Regions from separate parts of the Mycobacterium sp. NTMscope_Eco_3 genome, predicted to be linked through region 1. Evidence: predicted binding sites of a transcription regulator. Region 1 holds the regulator's gene; the other holds the start of a gene.
What was found. The regulator HspR, encoded in region 1, represses chaperone genes until heat shock. The targets are predictions, from matches to a motif close to ANNTGAGTNNNNNNNACTCANNT.
Positions count from the first base shown of each region.

Region 2: a site for HspR is predicted at 1,806-1,828, ahead of lon (endopeptidase La). Genes of this name have one in related genera too.

Region 1 covers NZ_CDRJYZ010000001.1:4,852,998-4,862,308, reverse strand. The annotation lists gene AC0KTM_RS22560 (hypothetical protein) at 1-143, opposite strand, end outside; gene AC0KTM_RS22555 (LpqN/LpqT family lipoprotein) at 143-685, opposite strand; gene AC0KTM_RS22550 (putative alpha/beta hydrolase) at 696-1,889, opposite strand; gene AC0KTM_RS22545 (hypothetical protein) at 2,004-2,591, opposite strand; gene dnaK (molecular chaperone DnaK) at 2,911-4,776, shown strand; gene grpE (nucleotide exchange factor GrpE) at 4,773-5,414, shown strand; gene dnaJ (molecular chaperone DnaJ) at 5,458-6,636, shown strand; gene AC0KTM_RS22525 (heat shock protein transcriptional repressor HspR) at 6,636-7,031, shown strand; gene AC0KTM_RS22520 (aldose 1-epimerase) at 7,162-8,073, opposite strand; gene AC0KTM_RS22515 (FAD-binding oxidoreductase) at 8,076-9,266, opposite strand; partial or broken gene AC0KTM_RS22510 (DUF3060 domain-containing protein) at 9,299-9,311, opposite strand, start outside.
Region 2 covers NZ_CDRJYZ010000001.1:2,316,927-2,326,237, reverse strand. The annotation lists gene lon (endopeptidase La) at 1-1,792, opposite strand, end outside; gene AC0KTM_RS10725 (alpha-hydroxy acid oxidase) at 1,915-3,174, opposite strand; gene AC0KTM_RS10720 (DUF1810 domain-containing protein) at 3,194-3,631, shown strand; gene AC0KTM_RS10715 (alpha-amylase family protein) at 3,794-5,122, opposite strand; gene AC0KTM_RS10710 (alkyl hydroperoxide reductase) at 5,133-5,669, opposite strand; gene AC0KTM_RS10705 (peroxiredoxin) at 5,708-6,295, opposite strand; gene AC0KTM_RS10700 (hydrogen peroxide-inducible genes activator) at 6,398-7,333, shown strand; gene AC0KTM_RS10695 (EthD domain-containing protein) at 7,370-8,071, shown strand; gene AC0KTM_RS10690 (TIGR03618 family F420-dependent PPOX class oxidoreductase) at 8,082-8,525, shown strand; gene AC0KTM_RS10685 (enoyl-CoA hydratase/isomerase family protein) at 8,544-9,293, shown strand; gene AC0KTM_RS10680 ((2Fe-2S)-binding protein) at 9,308-9,311, opposite strand, start outside.

The DNA.
Region 1 (9,311 bases):
ATGAGTGCCGCGCAAAATGCGATCAGGGACAGGTACCACTGCACGCCGACCGACATCGCTACCGCCGCAAGCAGGAATAGAGCGGCGCCAAAGGTGTAGCGCAGTCTCCGCCCCCACCGGCCGCTTGTCTCGTCGTCGACCATCAGTGACGGTCGCGCGTCGTGGTCACGGGAGCCGGACCAGCCGGCGCGGCACCCATTTGTACAGACAGCCAGACATTTTCCCGCTCTACCGGTGAATCATGTAGGGCGGTCACCGTGAGTTGCGCAATCAGCGTCTCCTGTTCAGCCGAGATGATCCGCGATCGTGACACACTGTCGATGGTGCCGAGCTCATGGGTAATCTGCATCGCCAGCAACCCCTGAATTCCGATGGATTCAGCTGCGGGGCCGAGTTCCCGGCGCACCTCATAACATTTCGGCGTCGTCTGCAGCTGCTGCTCGACCAGCATCGCGAAAACGTCCGCGGGGTCCAGGGCGGTCTCGACACGATGCATCGTCAACACCGCGTTAGCGCCGAATGTGTCGATGCACGGGTCGGCGCGACAAACCCATACCCGGGCCCCAACTGCGGAATCGAACGGTTCCCAACCCCGTGGTACCCCGACCTCCACGACAAGCCCGGCGAATCGGTCGACCGGGGATACAGCAACGCCGTGCTTCTCTATGAACTCATCAAATCGCATCGTCGCCGACCTACCCGAAACCGAAAACCGATTCCACACCGTGCACCACACTCCCGACCGCATCCGCGACCGGATGCCAGAGTTCTCCGACCACCTTCGATCCACCCCAGGCGGCGACTGCGCCCACGCCGGCGCCCACCACCAGGCCAAGGGCCGTCCCTGCCCCAGGAACGACCGAACCGATCGCTGCCCCAGCTGCCGCGTCTCCTGCTAACGCGCCCAAACCCAGCCCTAATACGGTTCCGACGCCCTCCCGGGTGACGGCCTCGGAAACCGAGTTGCCGTCATGGATGTCGGACATGACGGCGGGTACCGCGCTGGCCGCAGCGACCACCCCGCCCACGGGGGAGAACCCCTTCAGCTCGATGCCGCCGATCTTCGGGTCCTCGAACCACCGCAACAAGCCCGGATCAGCCTTGCCGGGACCCGTGCCCGGGGACTCGGCGATCAATCTGGTCGTCGCCCCACGCACACCGTCGGCGGTACCACCGGCGATCGCGCCCGCAGCCCCGGTCAGCACCTCCCCCTTCGTCGGGGCCAACGCGGGCCCCGCGCCGGGCTGCTCGGCCGATCCCTGGTCGGGTCCGGCCTGGGGGGCTGTGAGGTCATAGCCGTCCGCGTGCAGGGTCCCCATTGCGTTCTGAAACGAGTTGGCGTAGCCGTCCCGGGTCGATTGCAGCTGGCCCAGCGCGGCTTTGGTGTCGCGGATCGCGTCGTCTTCGCGACCGCTGATAAACGCATCCAGCGCGTGTCGATCTTCCGCGGTGAGGGTGGGATCTTTTTCCATCTCCACCGCTTGCCCGATGAAGCCGTCCAGCTGCTGCAACTGACCTTCTAACGCCGCGATCTGTCCGGCCGCGGTCTTTTGCGCCTCGGCCAGGTTGGCAGCGATGTTTTCCAGGTCCGCACCGATCTTGGGTAGCTGCAAGGACTGCGCCCCAAGGGTTTTCGTGACCCGCTGTACTTCGTCGGAGCCGGTGATAGGGGAATCCCCATTCTGATGGTTCCAGGCAGCGTCGAAGCGGCTACGGGCTTGGTCGAACGCATTGCTGGCCTCGGCAGTGCATCGGCCCGCCTTGAGAAACGCCTCCGCCAGCTGAGAAATCTGAAACGGGCTACCGGCCTGCAGGCTCCGATTGACAGCCCACGGATCACCACCGGCTTCAGCGATCAGCGCCGCGACGCTGATGTAGCGGAGTTGCATGGAGTCGTGGGGTCTTCTTGGTTAGACCGGGCCTGAGCGAGCACCGGTAGCTGGTCGGCGACATCACGCGGCAGACCGATGCCCACCCCGCCGCGCTGCCGACAAGGTTAGCGCCTAGAACGTGTTGACCTTCTCGATGCTGACGAACATGCCGTGCTTGGTCTGGTCGTTGGTGAAGCGGGTGCCGTCGGCATTGGCGATGATCGTCCAGCCCTGCGCCGCATAGGTCTGGTAATCGATCTTGACGGTCGGGATGGCCCCCAGGTTGCCCAGCACCCACTGCACCTTGCCGCCGGTGGTGATGCTGACGCCGTTGGCGTGCTCACCATCCTGCAGCGGGGAGTTGGTGAAGGGCGCCTCGCAGCCGACGGTGTCCTTGTTGATCTGGCAGCGCGTCACGCCGGATTTGGTCTCGATGAAGACGTAGCCATTCTGGTCGGGCGGCAGCGGGATGGCGCCGGCCGGATTCGTGGGGCCCGTCGGCGCGCCCGGGGCCCCCGGAGCGGGCGCGGCGGTGACCGACGGCGACGGCGGCGTGGATCGGGGCGTGGGGAAGGACGGCTCGCTGGGACCCGCCCCGGGCGAGGCCACCGGCCGCCCGCCGATGACGGAGCTGCAACCCGACACCGACCCGGCGAACAGCGCTACGAGCAGCAGCGAACCACCGGCCAGGCTTCGCCGCGCATTATCCGATAACCGCACCCGCCGCTCCCCAGACGATTCGAATGGCGGCACTCAGGTTACTCACCCACCGCCGATAGTCGCTGCACTCGAGCGACTATCGATGCGGCGCCGATGGTGAAGTTTTATCGCCGCGTGACCGACTCCGCGCGGCGACCGTGCGCCGCCACCGCTGACCCCGGGAACAACACGCGACATCGGGCCGTTAACATGTTCGACAAGTTGAGTGAACCAGACTCAAGACCCAGGTTGACAGCCGATCGCCCCAGGGGCAGGCTTGAGCGGGGTTCACTCAGCATAGTGGCACCAAACAGGCTCTACACAATCAGGAGGAATCACTATGGCTCGTGCGGTCGGTATCGACCTCGGGACCACCAACTCCGTCGTCGCAGTCCTCGAGGGCGGTGACCCCGTCGTCGTCGCCAACTCCGAGGGCTCGCGGACCACCCCGTCCATCGTCGCGTTCGCGCGCAACGGCGAGGTGCTCGTCGGCCAGCCCGCCAAGAACCAGGCGGTCACCAACGTCGACCGCACCATTCGTTCGGTCAAGCGGCACATGGGCACCGACTGGTCCATCGAGATCGATGACAAGAAATACACCGCCCAGGAGATCAGCGCCCGCGTGCTGATGAAGCTGAAGCGTGACGCCGAGGCGTACCTGGGTGAGGACGTCACCGACGCGGTCGTCACCGTGCCGGCGTACTTCAACGACGCCCAGCGTCAGGCGACCAAGGAAGCCGGCCAGATCGCCGGCCTGAACGTGCTGCGCATCGTCAACGAGCCGACCGCGGCCGCACTGGCTTACGGCCTGGACAAGGGCGAGAAGGAACAGACCATCCTGGTCTTCGACCTCGGTGGCGGCACGTTCGACGTCTCGCTGCTCGAGATCGGTGAGGGCGTGGTCGAGGTCCGCGCCACCAGCGGTGACAACCACCTCGGTGGGGACGACTGGGATGACCGCGTCGTCGAGTGGCTGGTCGACAAGTTCAAGGGCACCAGCGGAATTGACCTGACCAAGGACAAGATGGCGATGCAGCGGCTGCGTGAGGCCGCGGAGAAGGCCAAGATCGAGCTCTCGAGTTCGCAGAGCACGTCGATCAACCTGCCCTACATCACCGTGGACGCGGACAAGAACCCGCTGTTCCTCGACGAACAGCTCACGCGCGCCGAATTCCAGCGCATCACACAGGATCTGCTGGACCGCACCCGTCAGCCTTTCCAGTCCGTGATCAAGGACGCCGGCATCTCGGTGTCCGAGATCGACCACGTCGTGCTGGTGGGTGGTTCCACCCGGATGCCCGCGGTGACCGAGCTGGTCAAGGAGCTCACCGGCGGCAAGGAGCCCAACAAGGGCGTCAACCCCGACGAGGTTGTTGCCGTGGGTGCCGCGCTGCAGGCGGGTGTCCTCAAGGGTGAGGTGAAAGACGTTCTGCTGCTTGACGTTACGCCGCTGAGCTTGGGTATCGAGACCAAGGGTGGCGTGATGACCAAGCTCATCGAGCGCAACACCACGATCCCGACCAAGCGGTCGGAGACCTTCACCACGGCCGATGACAACCAGCCGTCGGTGCAGATCCAGGTGTACCAGGGTGAGCGCGAAATCGCTTCGCACAACAAGCTGCTCGGCTCGTTCGAGCTGACCGGCATCCCGCCGGCCCCGCGCGGCGTCCCGCAGATCGAGGTCACCTTCGACATCGACGCCAACGGCATCGTGCACGTCACGGCCAAGGACAAGGGCACCGGCAAGGAGAACACGATCAAAATCCAGGAGGGCTCCGGCCTTTCCAAGGAGGAGATCGACCGGATGATCAAGGACGCCGAGGCGCACGCCGAGGAGGACCGCCAGCGTCGCGAGGAAGCCGACGTCCGCAACCAGGCGGAATCGCTGGTCTACCAGACGGAGAAGTTCGTCAAGGACCAGCGCGAAGCCGAGGGCGGGTCGAAGGTTCCCGAGGACACGCTGACCAAGGTCGATGCCGCGATCGCCGAGGCCAAGACGGCCCTGGGTGGCACCGACATCGCCGCGATCAAGTCGGCGATGGAGAAGCTGGGCCAGGAGTCGCAGGCGCTCGGGCAGGCGATCTACGAGGCCACCCAGGCCTCGGGCGAGCAGGCCGACGCGACCGGCGGGGCGTCGGGTTCAGCGGGTTCCGCTGACGACGTCGTGGACGCGGAGGTGGTCGACGATGACCGGGAGTCCAAGTGACAGAAGGAAATCCACAGGAACAGGTGACCGTCACCGACAAGCGGCGGATCGATCCTGAGACCGGTGAAGTACGGCAGGTCCCTCCCGGCGATACGCCGGGAGGGACGGCGCCGGCCGACGAGCCGGCGGTCCAGGGCGAGGGCAAACTCGCCGAGCTGACCGCCGATCTGCAACGCGTGCAGGCCGACTTCGCCAACTACCGCAAGCGGGCGCTGCGCGACCAGCAGGCCGCGGCGGACCGGGCCAAGGCCGTCGTCGTGAACCAATTGCTGGGCGTGCTCGACGATCTCGACCGGGCGCGCAAGCACGGCGACCTCGAGTCGGGCCCGCTGAAGGCGGTCGCCGACAAGCTGGAGGGCGCGCTGACCGGGCTCGGCCTGACGGCGTTCGGCGAGGAGGGCGAGGACTTCGACCCGGTGCTGCACGAGGCCGTTCAGCACGAGGGCGATGGCTCCCGCCCGGTGATCGGCACCGTCATGCGGCAGGGCTACAAGCTCGGCGATCAAATCCTGCGCCACGCCATGGTCGGTGTCGTCGACACGGTCGCCGACGATGGCGACGAATCGGCCGCGACCGGTGAGTCCGACGAAACCGCGCCGGTGGAATCGGACGATAACGCCGGCACATCCGGTGACTAGCCCACACAATCAGCACAACAGAAAGGTGAGGAGGTGACGCGACATGGCCCAGCGTGAATGGGTCGAAAAAGACTTCTACAAGGAGCTGGGCGTCTCCTCTGACGCCAGCCCCGAAGAGATCAAGCGCGCCTACCGCAAGTTGGCGCGCGATCTGCATCCGGACGCCAACCCGGACAATCCCGCCGCCGGTGAACGATTCAAAGCGGTGTCGGAGGCGCACAACGTGTTGTCCGATCCGGCCAAGCGCAAGGAATACGACGAAACCCGAAGGCTGTTCGCCGGCGGCGGTTTTGGCGGGCGCCGGTTCGATACCGGCGGCTTCGGTGGCTTCAACGTCGGCGGCGATGGGGCGGAATTCAACCTCAACGATCTGTTCGATGCCGCCGGCCGCAGCGGCGGCACCAACATCGGCGACCTGTTCGGCGGATTGTTCGGGCGCGGCGCCGGCGCCCGTCCCAGCCGGCCGCGCCGCGGCAACGACCTCGAGACCGAGACCCAGCTGAATTTCGTCGAGGCCGCCAAGGGTGTGGCGATGCCGCTCCGGCTGACCAGCCCGGCGCCGTGCACCAACTGCCATGGCAGCGGGGCTCGGCCGGGCACCAGCCCGAAGGTGTGTCCCACGTGCAACGGCTCCGGCGTGGTCAACCGCAATCAGGGCGCGTTCGGTTTCTCCGAACCCTGCACCGATTGCCGGGGCAGCGGCTCGATCATCGAGCACCCCTGCGAGGAGTGCAAGGGCACCGGGGTCACCACGCGGACCCGCACCATCAACGTGCGCATCCCGCCCGGCGTCGAGGACGGACAGCGCATCCGGCTGCCCGGCCAGGGTGAAGCCGGCCTGCGCGGCGCGCCGTCGGGCGACCTGTACGTGACGGTGCATGTGCGGCCGGACAAGGTGTTCGGGCGCGACGGCGACGACCTGACCGTCACGGTTCCCGTCAGCTTCACCGAATTGGCTTTGGGCTCAACCATTTCGGTGCCCACGCTGGACGGAAAAGTCGGTGTCAGGGTGCCCAAGGGCACTTCCGACGGCCGCATCCTGCGGGTCCGCGGACGCGGCGTGCCCAAGCGCAGCGGCGGCAACGGGGACCTGCTGGTCACCGTCAAGGTCGCCGTGCCACCGAATCTGGAGGGCGCGGCACAGGAAGCGCTCGAGGCGTATGCCGCCGCGGAGCGTTCCAGTGGCTTTGACCCACGGGCCGGATGGGCGGGTAATCGCTGATGGCCAAGGGCTCGAGTAATTCAAGAAATGAGGATGCCCGAACCTTCCTGATCTCGGTCGCCGCCGAGCTGGCCGGCATGCACGCGCAAACGCTGCGCACCTACGACCGCCTCGGCCTGGTCAGCCCGCGCCGCACTTCCGGTGGGGGACGCCGCTATTCGGAGCACGACGTCGACCTGCTGCGTGAGGTGCAACGGCTCTCGCAGGACGAGGGGGTCAACCTCGCCGGCATCAAGCGGATCATCGAGCTGACCAACCAGGTCGAGGCGCTGCAGGCGCGGATCAAAGAGCTGAGCGAGGAGTTGGCGCAGACGCGCGCCAGCCAGCGCCGGGACCTGGCGGTGGTGCCCAAGAGCACCGCGCTGGTGGTGTGGCAGCCGCGCCGGGGACGCTAATTCTTCACTTGCGCCGCAAGGGTTCCCGTCTCCGGAGGCATACAAAGTTCGCAAAAGCGCTAGCGCATGTGCTAGCGCTTTTCGCATTCACCTAGTGGTCATCAGACAGCGACTGCAGTGACGAGAGTGGTCACTGTGATCGCACCCGGAGCGAAAACTGCGTCACCGCAGGCTCACCCGGCGACGCGCAGCGATAGCCGCCGCGGCGCAGCGCATCGGCCGGCGCGGCCATCGGCTCGAAGCACACGATGGCCTTGTCGGGATCGTCGACCGGCGGTGCGAAGATCTGCGCGGCCGGATAGCCCCGCTCGAAATGCACCTCGATGCGGCGCCCGCCCCCGGACACCGCGAACACCGCACCCTCGGCCACCTGGTCGTAGGCGTCGTCAAAGGTCTTGTCGCGCAACGCCTCTTCTCGCGCCGGTTGCGGCTGGGAATCGCCGGTGGGCAGCCCCTGGTCGTCGAGGCCGAGGTGGCGCAGCGCGGGCGTCTCGATGATCCAGTCGCCGCGGGGGACGCCCGGCAGCTGCAGGTAGGGATGGAAGCCGAAGCACAGCGGCACCGCCGCGTCGCCGGTGGCGGCGACGGTGGTCCGCACCGTCAGCGTCCGGTCGGCCAGTCGCGCGGTCACCGTCAACAGATGCGGATACGGGAAGCTGGCCAGCAGTTGCGGATCCGCACCGAAATCCACCTGCGCGGTCAGCTCGTCGGCGCTTTCGTCCGTCACCCGCCAGCCGGGATAGGCGGCCAGGACGCCGTGGATGGGCAACCCGTTGGGGTCGGCGCGCACCCCGTTCTCGCCCGGCGTCAGGTCCACTGTCGCGCCCTGAGCCGTATAGGTGTTCTCGCCCAACCGATTTGCCCACGGATACAGGATCGGGATCCCCATCGTCTTGCCGTCGGTGATGTAGGCGTCCAGGCCCCGGCGCTGGCCGAGCAGCTCCACGCCGGCGTCGCGCAGCGACGTGCCGATCATCCCCGCGCCGGGAACGAACTGCGCGACCAGCGGCGACGAAGCGTCGCGCAGGGTGACGACGTGCATGGCTACCTCCAGAGCGGGTCGTGCTGAATGCGTTCGGGCGGAGCGCCTTTGGCGATCAGGGCGGACTTGGTGGCGCTGACCATCGCCGGCCCGCCGCAGATCAGGATTTGCCGGTCGCCCCAGCCGCCGTACTTGGTCACCACGTCGGGCAGCCGGCCGGTCTGGTGCACGTGCAGGCCCCGCGGCGGGGTGACGTCGGGATAGTCGGCGGCCCACGCCGGGTCGGCACTGTACTCCGAGACCGGCGAGACCGACAGCCACGGATTGTGCGACGCGACCTGCCACAGGGTGGGCAGGTCGTAGAGTTCGCAGCGGTAGCGCGCGCCGAAGAACAGATGTATCCGCGGATTGACCGCGTACCGGGACAGGTCCATGATGAGCGCCCGCAACGGCGCCAGACCCGTGCTGCCGGCGACCATCAGCACGTCGCCGCCCTCTCGATCGACGCCCAGGCCGCCGTGCGGGCTGGACAGCCGCCACCGGTCGCCGGGCCGGGTTTCGTTGACGATCGCGGTGCTGACCAGGCCGCCGGGCACCAGGCGCACGTGGAACTCGATGCCGCCGCCGGGATCGGCCGGAATGGCGGGGCTCAGATACCGCCAGCGGCGCGGGCATTGCGGCACATGGGCGTTGACGTATTGCCCGGGGTGGTAGTGCATCGGCTGATCGAGCTGCAGCCGAACGACCGCCAGATCCCGCGACACCCGCAGGTGCTCGATGACCGTGCCGTCCCACCAGGCGGGCCCCTCCTCGGCGTCGGCCGCGCCGCTCATGACGCCGGTGATCAGGTTCAGCGACTGCCTGGCCGCGTCGTCGACGGCGACGGTCCAGGCCGTACCCAGATGGGAGCGCAGCGTCGCCAACAACGCGCGACCCAGGGTCTCGTAATGGTGCGGCAGCACACCGTATTTGCGATGGTCCCGCCCGAGCTGGGCCAAAAACGTCACCGGCTCCTGTGCGCGCCGCGCGACCAGTTCGCCGTACACCCAGTGCAGGGCATGGCCGAAAGCGGCGCGCTGGGCGCTCATTTCGGGGGGGAAAAGATCGCGCACCGAGGCGTCGAGGGCGAACCAATGGGTGTAGAAGCGGTGCACGAGGTCACCGGAATCACCCTGGGAGCCCGAGTGGCCCGCGCGGTCGGGTTCGAAGGCGTCGCGCAGCACGCGCAGCGCTTGGACGTCCTCGAGGCTCACGGAGCCCGATTCTAGGCTCGACCTCCGTGTATTCAGCCTTGCCGG
Region 2 (9,311 bases), 2.5 Mb from region 1:
GGCCCGTCACGGCCAGGCCGGTGGCCACACCGGGCACCGCCGTCCGTTCGGCCGATTCCGGCATGAACCGCGGACGGCCCAGGTAGTCAACCAGATCCGGCTCATCGATGGTGATCGGTCCCGGATGGTCGGCCAGCCTGGTGGTCGCCTTGCGCAGCGCCTTGGCCAGCAGCCGTTCGAACTGTCGCACACCGGGTTCGCGGGTGTAGTCGGCGGCGATCTTGCGCAGCGCCGCGTCGGTCACCGCGACCTCGTCCTCGGTCAGCGCCGCGCGCTCCCGCTGCCGGGGCAGCAGGTAGTCCCGCGCGATGGCGACCTTGTCGTCCTCGGTGTAGCCGTCGATGGTCACCAGCTCCATGCGGTCCAGCAGGGCCGACGGGATGTTCTCGATCACGTTGGCGGTGGCCAGGAACACCACATCGGACAGATCCAGGTCCAGATCCAGGTAGTGGTCCCGGAAGGTGTGGTTCTGCGCCGGGTCGAGCACCTCGAGCAGCGCCGCGCTCGGGTCGCCGCGGTAGTCGGAACCGACCTTGTCGATTTCGTCCAGCAGCACAACGGGATTCATCGATCCCGCCTCACCGATCGCGCGCACGATCCGGCCCGGCAACGCGCCCACGTAGGTGCGACGGTGCCCGCGGATCTCGGCCTCGTCGCGCACGCCGCCCAGGGCGACGCGGACGAACTTGCGGCCCAACGCGCGGGCCACGCTCTCACCCAGCGACGTCTTGCCGACGCCGGGGGGACCGGCCAGGACCATCACGGCGCCGGAGCCGCGCCCGCCGACCACCTGCAGCCCGCGCTGGGCGCGACGGGCCCGCACGGCGAGGTATTCGACGATGCGATCTTTGACGTCGTCGAGGCCGTGGTGATCGGCGTCCAGCACCTCCCGCGCCGCCTTCAGGTCGGTGGAATCCTCGGTCTTGACGTTCCACGGCAGGTCGAGCACGGTGTCCAGCCAGGTGCGAATCCAGCCGCTCTCCGGGCTCTGGTCGCTCGAGCGTTCCAGCTTGCCGACCTCGCGCAGCGCCGCCTCGCGCACCGTCTCGGGCAGATCGGCCTGCTCGACGCGGGCCCGGTAATCATCCGAGCCGTCGGGTTCGCCCTCGCCCAGTTCCTTGCGGATGGCGGCCAGCTGCTGGCGCAGCAGGAATTCCTTCTGCGTCTTCTCCATGCCCTCGCGCACGTCTTCGGCGATCTTGTCGCTGACCTCGACCTCGGCGAGGTGATCGCTGGTCCAGTCGATCAGCACGCGCAGCCGCTCGGCGACGTCGATCGTCTCCAGCAGCTGTCTCTTCTGCGTGTTGGTCAGGTAGGACGCGTACCCGGAGGTGTCGGCCAGCGCCGACGGATCGGTCAGCCGGTTGACGTAGTCGATGATCTCCCAGGCCTCGCGGCGTTGCAGCATGGCCAGCAGCAGCTTCTTGTATTCCGCTGTCAGCGCCTTGATCTCGTCGGTCGCCTCGGTCTCGGGGACCTCGGTCACCTCGACCCACAGCGCCGCCCCGGGGCCGGATGCGCCCGCCCCGATCTGGGCCCTGCGCTCACCGCGCACCACCGCGGCGGTGCCGCCGCCGGCGATGCGCCCGACCTGCAGGATCTTCGCGATCACGCCGTGCGAGGGGTACCGGTCCTCGAGCCGGGGGGCGATCAGCAGCTGCCCCGACTCGCTGGCCTGGGCGGCGTCGGTCGCCGCGCGGGCCGCGTCGTCCAGCGCGATCGGCACCACCATTCCGGGCAGCACGATGGTGTCGGTGACAAACAGCACCGGCACCGACTTGGCTTCAGCCATCAAATCCTCCAAAAATTGAGTCTGATGCGCTTAACCCAGCCGGGCGCCGGTTTGTTCCCGTGGGCCCCGCGGTCGCGAGTGTGCGGCCAGCCTCACATTGAGGCCCGAGTGTGCGGCCAGCTTCACGCTGGCGGCACGGGGCCCAGCCGCCGCAGCTGCGTGACGTGCTGGGGCGAAAGCTCCTCGAGGCACGTGACGCCGAGCAGGCGCATGGTCCGGATCACCCCTTCGGCCAGGATGTCGATCGCACGGCTCACCCCCGCCTCACCGCCGGCCATCAGGCCGTACAGGTACGCCCGCCCGACCAGCGTGCACCGGGCGCCGAGCGCGATCGCCGCGACGATGTCGGCGCCCGACATGATGCCGGTGTCCACCAGGATCTCGGTGTGCTGACCCAGCTCACGCGCCACCGTGGGCAGCAGATGGAACGGCACCGGCGCCCGATCCAGTTGGCGCCCACCGTGATTGGACAACACGATGCCGTCGACGCCGCGGTCGACGACCGCGCGGGCATCGGCAAGCGTCTGAATCCCTTTCACGACGAGCTTGCCGGGCCATCGCTCCTTGATCCACTCCAGGTCGTCGAACGTGAGACTCGGGTCGAACATCGTGCTCAGGTATTCGGCGACCGTGCCGGGCCAGCGGTCCAGCGACGCAAACGCCAACGGCTCGGTGGTCAACAGATCGAACCACCACTTCGGGTGGGGCAACGCGTCCAGCACGGTGCGCAGCGTCAGCGTGGGCGGGATCGTCATCCCGTTGCGGTTGTCGCGCAGCCGCGCGCCGGAGACCGGGACGTCCACGGTGGCCAGCAGGGTGTCGAAGCCGGCGTCGGCCGCGCGTTTCACCAGCTCCATCGAGCGTTCGCGGTCGCGCCACATGTAGAGCTGAAACCACTTGCGGCCCTGCGGGACGGCGGTGACGAGGTCCTCGATCGCGCAGGTGCCCAAGGTGGACAGGGAAAACGGGATCCCCGCCCTGGCCGCCGCGTGCGCGCCGCCGATCTCGCCCTCGGTGTGCATCAGCCGGGTGAATCCGGTGGGCGCGATCGCGAACGGCAGCACGACCGGCTGGCCGAGCACGTTCCACCCTGCGGTCACTTGGGAGACGTCGCGCAGGATCGTCGGATGAAATTCGATGTCGCGGAAGGCTTGTCGGGCGCGTTCGATGGACAGCTCGTCTTCGGCGGCGCCGTCGGTGTAGTCGAACGCCGCCTTGGGGGTGCGCCGTTTGGCGATGCGCCGCAGGTCTTCGATGGTGTAGGCGGCGTCGAGCCGGCGCTTGGTCGCGTTGAGCTCGGGCCGCTTGAACTGCAGGAGCGGGGCGAGGTCGCGCACTTTGGGCACTCGTCGTCGGACGGCCTGTCGTCTTTCGAGTTCCATACTGTGCAACGGTAGTCGTATGGACTCGGCAGGCGACCCGTTCGATCTCCAACGCTTTGTGGACGCCCAGGAGCCGGCCTACGCCAATGTCGTCGACGAGTTACGCGGCGGGCGAAAGCGCAGTCACTGGATGTGGTTCGTCTTCCCGCAGCTGCGCGGCCTGGGCGGCAGCCCGACCGCGGTCCGCTACGGCATCTCCTCGCTGGACGAGGCTCGCGCGTACCTGCGCCATGAGCTGCTGGGCCCACGGCTGCGCGAGTGCGCCCGGCTGGTCACCGCGGTGCAAGGGCGATCGGTCGGGCAGATCTTCGGTTCGCCCGATGACCTCAAGCTGTGCTCGTCGATGACGCTGTTCGCCCACGCCACCGAGGACGACGGGGACTTCGTCGCGGTGCTCGAGAAGTATTACGGCGGACGCCAAGACGAGCTGACCCTGGCGCGCCTGGCGTCGCACTAGATCGGATGGCGGCGACCCGCTTCGCCCGGCTACGCCGCGTTCGCGATCGCCCCTAGACCAGATGGGGCGACCCGCTTCGCCCGGCTACGCCGCGTTCGCGATCGCCCCTAGACCGGATGGGGCGACCCGCTTCGCCCGGCTACGCCGCGTTCGCGATCGCCCCTAGACCGGACGCAGGATTCGCCAGCCGTGCGGTTCCACGACCAGCCTGTCGACGACGTCCGGCGGCGGCGCCGCCGATCCGCCGATGACCTGGGCGCGTCCCTTACCCAGCTCCGACAACGACACACGCAGGGGTTCGTCGTCGATGTTGAGCACCACCAGCAGGGCGTCGTCACCGTTGCGCGTCTCGTAGATATAGTGCCGGTTTTCCAGTCGCAGCGCGGTGGTGGATGCCGCATGCAGCCAGGGGTGACGGCGTCGCAGCCCGACCAGGTACTGGTGCAGCGCCCAGGTCTCGACACCGACGTCATCCAGTTGCAGTGGGGGAGAGCCGAATTCGGGACGAACCGCGTCGTCGCCGCCGAAACGTTCTTCCTTGACGCCGCGAAAACCGAGCTCGTCGCCCGCGTAGACGCTGGGCACCCCGCCGATGGTGAGCAGTAACACCAGCGCGTGGGCCGCATGCGCGGGGTTTTCCATCCGGCTGGCGATGCGGGTCACGTCGTGATTGCCGATGAACGTCAGCGGCGCGAATCGGCTCAGAAAGTCGTTGTGGCGCTGCAGCGCCCAGTCCAGTTCGAAGAAGTTGCCATCGTTGAGGCTGCTCCAGATCGCCTTCCACAACTCGTATTGGGTGGCCGAGTCGAAGGTGGCGGCCCCGACGACCGCGGCATAGTCGCCGTGGATGAGTTCGCCGACGAACCAGGCCTGCGGATAGCGCTCGCGCACGCGCGGCAAGGTCGAGGCCCAGAACTGTTGGGGCACGGCGTAAGCCGCATCGAGGCGCCAGCCGTCGGCGCCGCGCCCCAACCAGTGCGCCATTACCTCGACGGTGTAGTCGACGACGTCGGGGTTGTCGTGGTTGAGGGTGATCAGCCCGTCGTGGCCCTCGAACGTGTGAAAGCGTCCGGGACGCCCGCGAAACCAGCGCGCCGCGGCGTCGTCCTCGGCCGCCTCGCGATGGCGCGGGAAATCCACCCCGACGTGGTTGAACACGCCGTCGAGCAGGACGCGCAGGCCGCGTCGGTGCGCTTCGGCGACGAGGTGATCGAAATCGGCGTCGTCACCGAGCCGGGGATCGATGCGGTAGTGGTCGGTGGTGTCGTAACCGTGTGTGCGCGAGGCGAAGATCGGGCCCAGCGCGATGCCCGATGCCCCGAGTTCGATGGCGTGGTCCAACCAGTCGACGAGCCGCCGCAACCGGTGTTCGTCCGGTTGCGGCGGCTCGTTTGACTGCGGTACGGGGAACGCGCCCACGAACCCCAGCGGGTAGACCTGCCACCAGATGGCGTGCTGGACCCAGTCGGGTCCCGGCACGGCGCTGGTCACGACGGCGCGATCAGCCGACGGTCGCCAGCGTCTGGGAAGCGACAATCGCCTGGGCCACACCGGAAACGATCGCCGCGGCCTTCAGTGCCTCCTGGATGGTTTCCCGGCTGACACCGGCCTCGCGCAGCGTGTGCTCATGGGAAGCCACGCAGTCCGGGCATCCGTTGATCGACGACACCGCGAAGCACCACAGCTCGAAGTTCGCCTTTTCCACACCGGGATTGGCGATGATGTTCATCCGCAATCCCGCGCGCAGGTCGTCGTACTTGCCGTCGAGGAATCCCCGGCCACGGTAGAACACGTTGTTCATGGCCATGACCGATGCCGCTCCCAGCGCCGCGTTGTATGCCTCCGCGGACAAGATGTCGGCCGCCTCGGCGCCAATCTCGCTGAGCACCTGCGTGTTCCGAGTCGCCGCGGCGCTCGCCAAGAGCGTGCCCCACAGCTGCTCCTCGTTGAGCTCGGTCGTGCGGGTGATCGAGCCCAGGTTGAGCTTGAGGTCCTTGGCGTACTCCGGCAGCGCTTCCTTGAGATTCTCTACGCTCATCTCGCCTCCTATTCAGACCCTACGGGATCAGGCCCGGATCAGGCCGACTGCTTGAGCAACTCGGTGGCGTCCAGCGTCGGGTCGCCCTTGCGCCAGTTGCACGCGCACAACTCGTCGGACTGCAGTGCGTCGAGCACGCGCAGCACTTCCTCGACGTTGCGGCCCACCGAACCCGCGGTGACCGAAACGAACTGGATCTCGTTGTTGGGGTCGACGAGGAAGGTCGCCCGGTCGGCCACGCCGTCGGCGTTGAGCACGCCGGTGGCCAGGCTCAGCTCCCGCTTGATGTCCGAGAGCATCGGGAAGGGCAGCTTCTTGAGGTCCTCGTGCTGCGCGCGCCAGTTGAAGTGCACGAACTCGCTGTCGATCGAGACACCCAGAACCTGTGCGTCGCGGTCGGAGAACTCGTCGTTGAGCTTGCCGAAGGCGGCGATCTCGGTCGGGCACACGAAGGTGAAGTCCTTCGGCCAGAAGAACACCACGCGCCACTTGCCGGCGTGGTCCTCGGAGGTGATGGTGGTGAAGTAGTCGTCGGGCTGCTTGGCGTCGACCTTGGACAGATCGCCCGCGATCAACGCAGTGAGCTCGTAGTCGGGGAACTGGTCGCCGATGGTCAGCAGAGGCATATCCGCTCCTTATTTGGATTTACTCAAGATTAGCTTTCTGCCACCATGTTGCCGCCTACCCTTGTTGAAGTAAAGGTGATATTTCCCACTATACTTATAGGCATGTCCGATAAGAGTTATCAGCCGACGATCGCCGGCCTTCGCGCGTTCGTGGCGGTGGCCGAGAAGCACCAATTCAGCGGTGCCGCAACCGCTCTCGGGGTCAGCCAGTCGACGCTCTCGCAGGCCCTCTCCGCGCTGGAGACGGGACTGGCCACCCGCCTCGTCGAGCGCTCGACACGGCGTGTCTTCTTGACACCCCAGGGCACGGAGTTGTTGCCGCGGGCCCAGGCCGTCGTCGAGGCGGCCGACGCGTTCACCGCCGCCGCGGCGGGAACCTCGGACCCGTTGCGGACCGACATGCGGCTGGGGCTGATACCCACCGTGGCGCCCTACGTGCTGCCGACCGTGCTGGCCGGGGTGGCCGAGCAACTCCCGGAGCTGACCCTGCGGGTGACCGAGGACCAGACCGAACGGTTGCTGGCGGTCTTGCGCGAAGGGGCATTGGATGCGGCATTGATCGCCCTGCCCGCCGAGACCGCAGGCGTCAGCGCGATCCCCATCTACGACGAAGATTTCGTTCTCGCCCTGCCCCCCGGCCATCCGCTGGCGGGCAAGCGCCGCGTTCCGGCGACGGCGCTGGCCGACCTGCCACTGCTGCTGCTGGACGAGGGGCATTGCCTGCGCGATCAGGCGCTGGACGTCTGCCACAAGGCGGGGGTCCGAGCGGAGCTCGCCAACACCCGGGCGGCCTCACTGGCCACCGCGGTGCAATGCGTGACAGGCGGTTTGGGCGTGACGCTGATCCCGCAGAGCGCGGTGCCGGTCGAGGCCTCGCGAAGCCGCCTGGGCCTGGCGCAGTTCGCGGCGCCGCGCCCGGGCCGGCGAATCGGCTTGGTCTACCGCTCATCGAGCGGTCGCGACGAGTCCTACCGCCAGCTGGCCGCGCTCATCGGGAAATTGATCAGCAGCCAGCACCAAGTGCGCCTGGCGAAGTAGACCTGCCCGGCGGCCCCGCACCGGTAGGTTCGGCCTATGGAAAAGGTAATCGCCGTGCTCATGCGCGCCGACTCCGACGACGATTGGTGCGCCCGGCAGCGGGGGCCGGTCGCCGATGCGCTGCTGGAGCTGGGTGTGCTCGGATTGTCGGTCAATGTCCGTGACGACGCCGTGCGCCAGTCGTTGATGACGCTCACGACGCTGGACCCACCGGTCGCCGCGGTGGTGAGCATGTGGACCCAGCAGTGCTACGGCGAGCAGATGACGTCCGCGCTCGAGCTGCTCGCAAAGGAGTGTGAGCAGCTCGCCGCGTACCTGGTGACCGAATCGGTCCCGCTGAGCGCACCTGCCGTCGAGTCTGGTTCCCGCACACCGGGTTTGGCCAACATCGCGTTGCTGCGCCGGCCCGCGGACATGGACCAGGCGACGTGGCTGACCCGGTGGCAACGCGACCACACGCCGGTAGCCATCGAGACACAGTCGACGTTCGGCTACACCCAGAATTGGGTGGTGCGCACGCTCACCCCGGACGCGCCGGGAATCGCGGGCATCGTCGAGGAGTTGTTCCCTGCGGAGGCGATCACCGATCTTCAGGCGTTCTTCGGAGCCGCCGACGACGACGATCTACAACATCGATTGGGACGAATGGTGGCCAGCACGACGGCCTTTGGCGCCAACGAGAACATCGACACCGTGCCGACGAGCCGCTACGTCATCAGCACGCCGTTCGGGGACTGAGGATGACACGATGACGACACTGCGCGACGCCGTGGCATTGGCCGCGGCCGAAAGCGGACTGGCCGTCGTATCGACCGTTCGCGCTGACGGGACGGTGCAGGCGTCGCTGGTCAACGTCGGCCTGTTGTCACACCCGGCGAATGGTCAACCGGTCCTGGGGTTTACCACCTACGGCAGGGTCAAGCTGGCCAACCTGCGCGCCCGGCCGCAGTTGGCGATTACCTTCCGCAACGGGTGGCAGTGGGCGACGGTCGAGGGCCGCGCGGAGCTGGTCGGCCCCGACGACACCCAGCCATGGCTGACGGATCCCGATCGGCTACGAGTGCTGCTGCGCGATGTGTTCACCGCAGCGGGCGGCACCCACGACAACTGGGACGAGTACGACCGGGTGATGGCTTCGGAGGGGCGCGCCGTGGTGCTGATCGCGCCGACCCGCGTCTACAGCAATGGTTAGCCTCGCTAGGCTGCGGGGGTGACGCTGCAGATCGATGACGACAACCGGGTACGCACCCTCACGCTGAACCGGCCGGAGGCGCTCAACGCCTTCAACGAAGCCCTCTATGACGCCACGGCCGAGGCACTGCTGGCCGCCGCCGACGATCCCGAGGTGGCCGTGGTCCTGCTGACCGGTGCGGGTCGCGGGTTCAGCGCCGGTACCGACCTGGGCGAGATGCAGGCCCGCATCACGGACCCGGACTTCACCCCGGGCAAGCACGGCTTCATCGGACTCATCAACGCGCTCAGCGCCTTTCCCAAACCACTGATCTGCGCGGTCAACGGTGTCGGGGTGGGGATCGGCGCCACGATTCTGGGCTATGCCGATCTGACGTTCATGTCCTCGACGGCCCGCCTGAAGTGCCCGTTCACCAGCTTGGGTGTAGCCCCGGAGGCGGCGTCGTCCTATCTGCTGCCGCAGCTGGTGGGCCGGCAGAACGCCGCGTGGCTGTTGATGTCGTCCGAATGGGTCGACGCCGAGGAGGCGTTGCGGATGGGCCTGGTTTGGCGGGTGTGCCAACCGGACGAGCTGCTGCCGCAGGCCCGCCACCACGCCGAAATCCTTGCCTCCCGGCCGATTTCGAGCTTGATGGCCGTCAAACACACGATGATGGAGCCGGTCCGCCCCGAGATCGCCGCGGCCACCGCGCGCGAGAACGCGCACTTCGCCGAGCTCATGGGTGCGCAAGCCAACGCGGCGGCGCTGGCCGATTTCAATAAGGGCTGAAGCGGCGTTCGGCGTCAG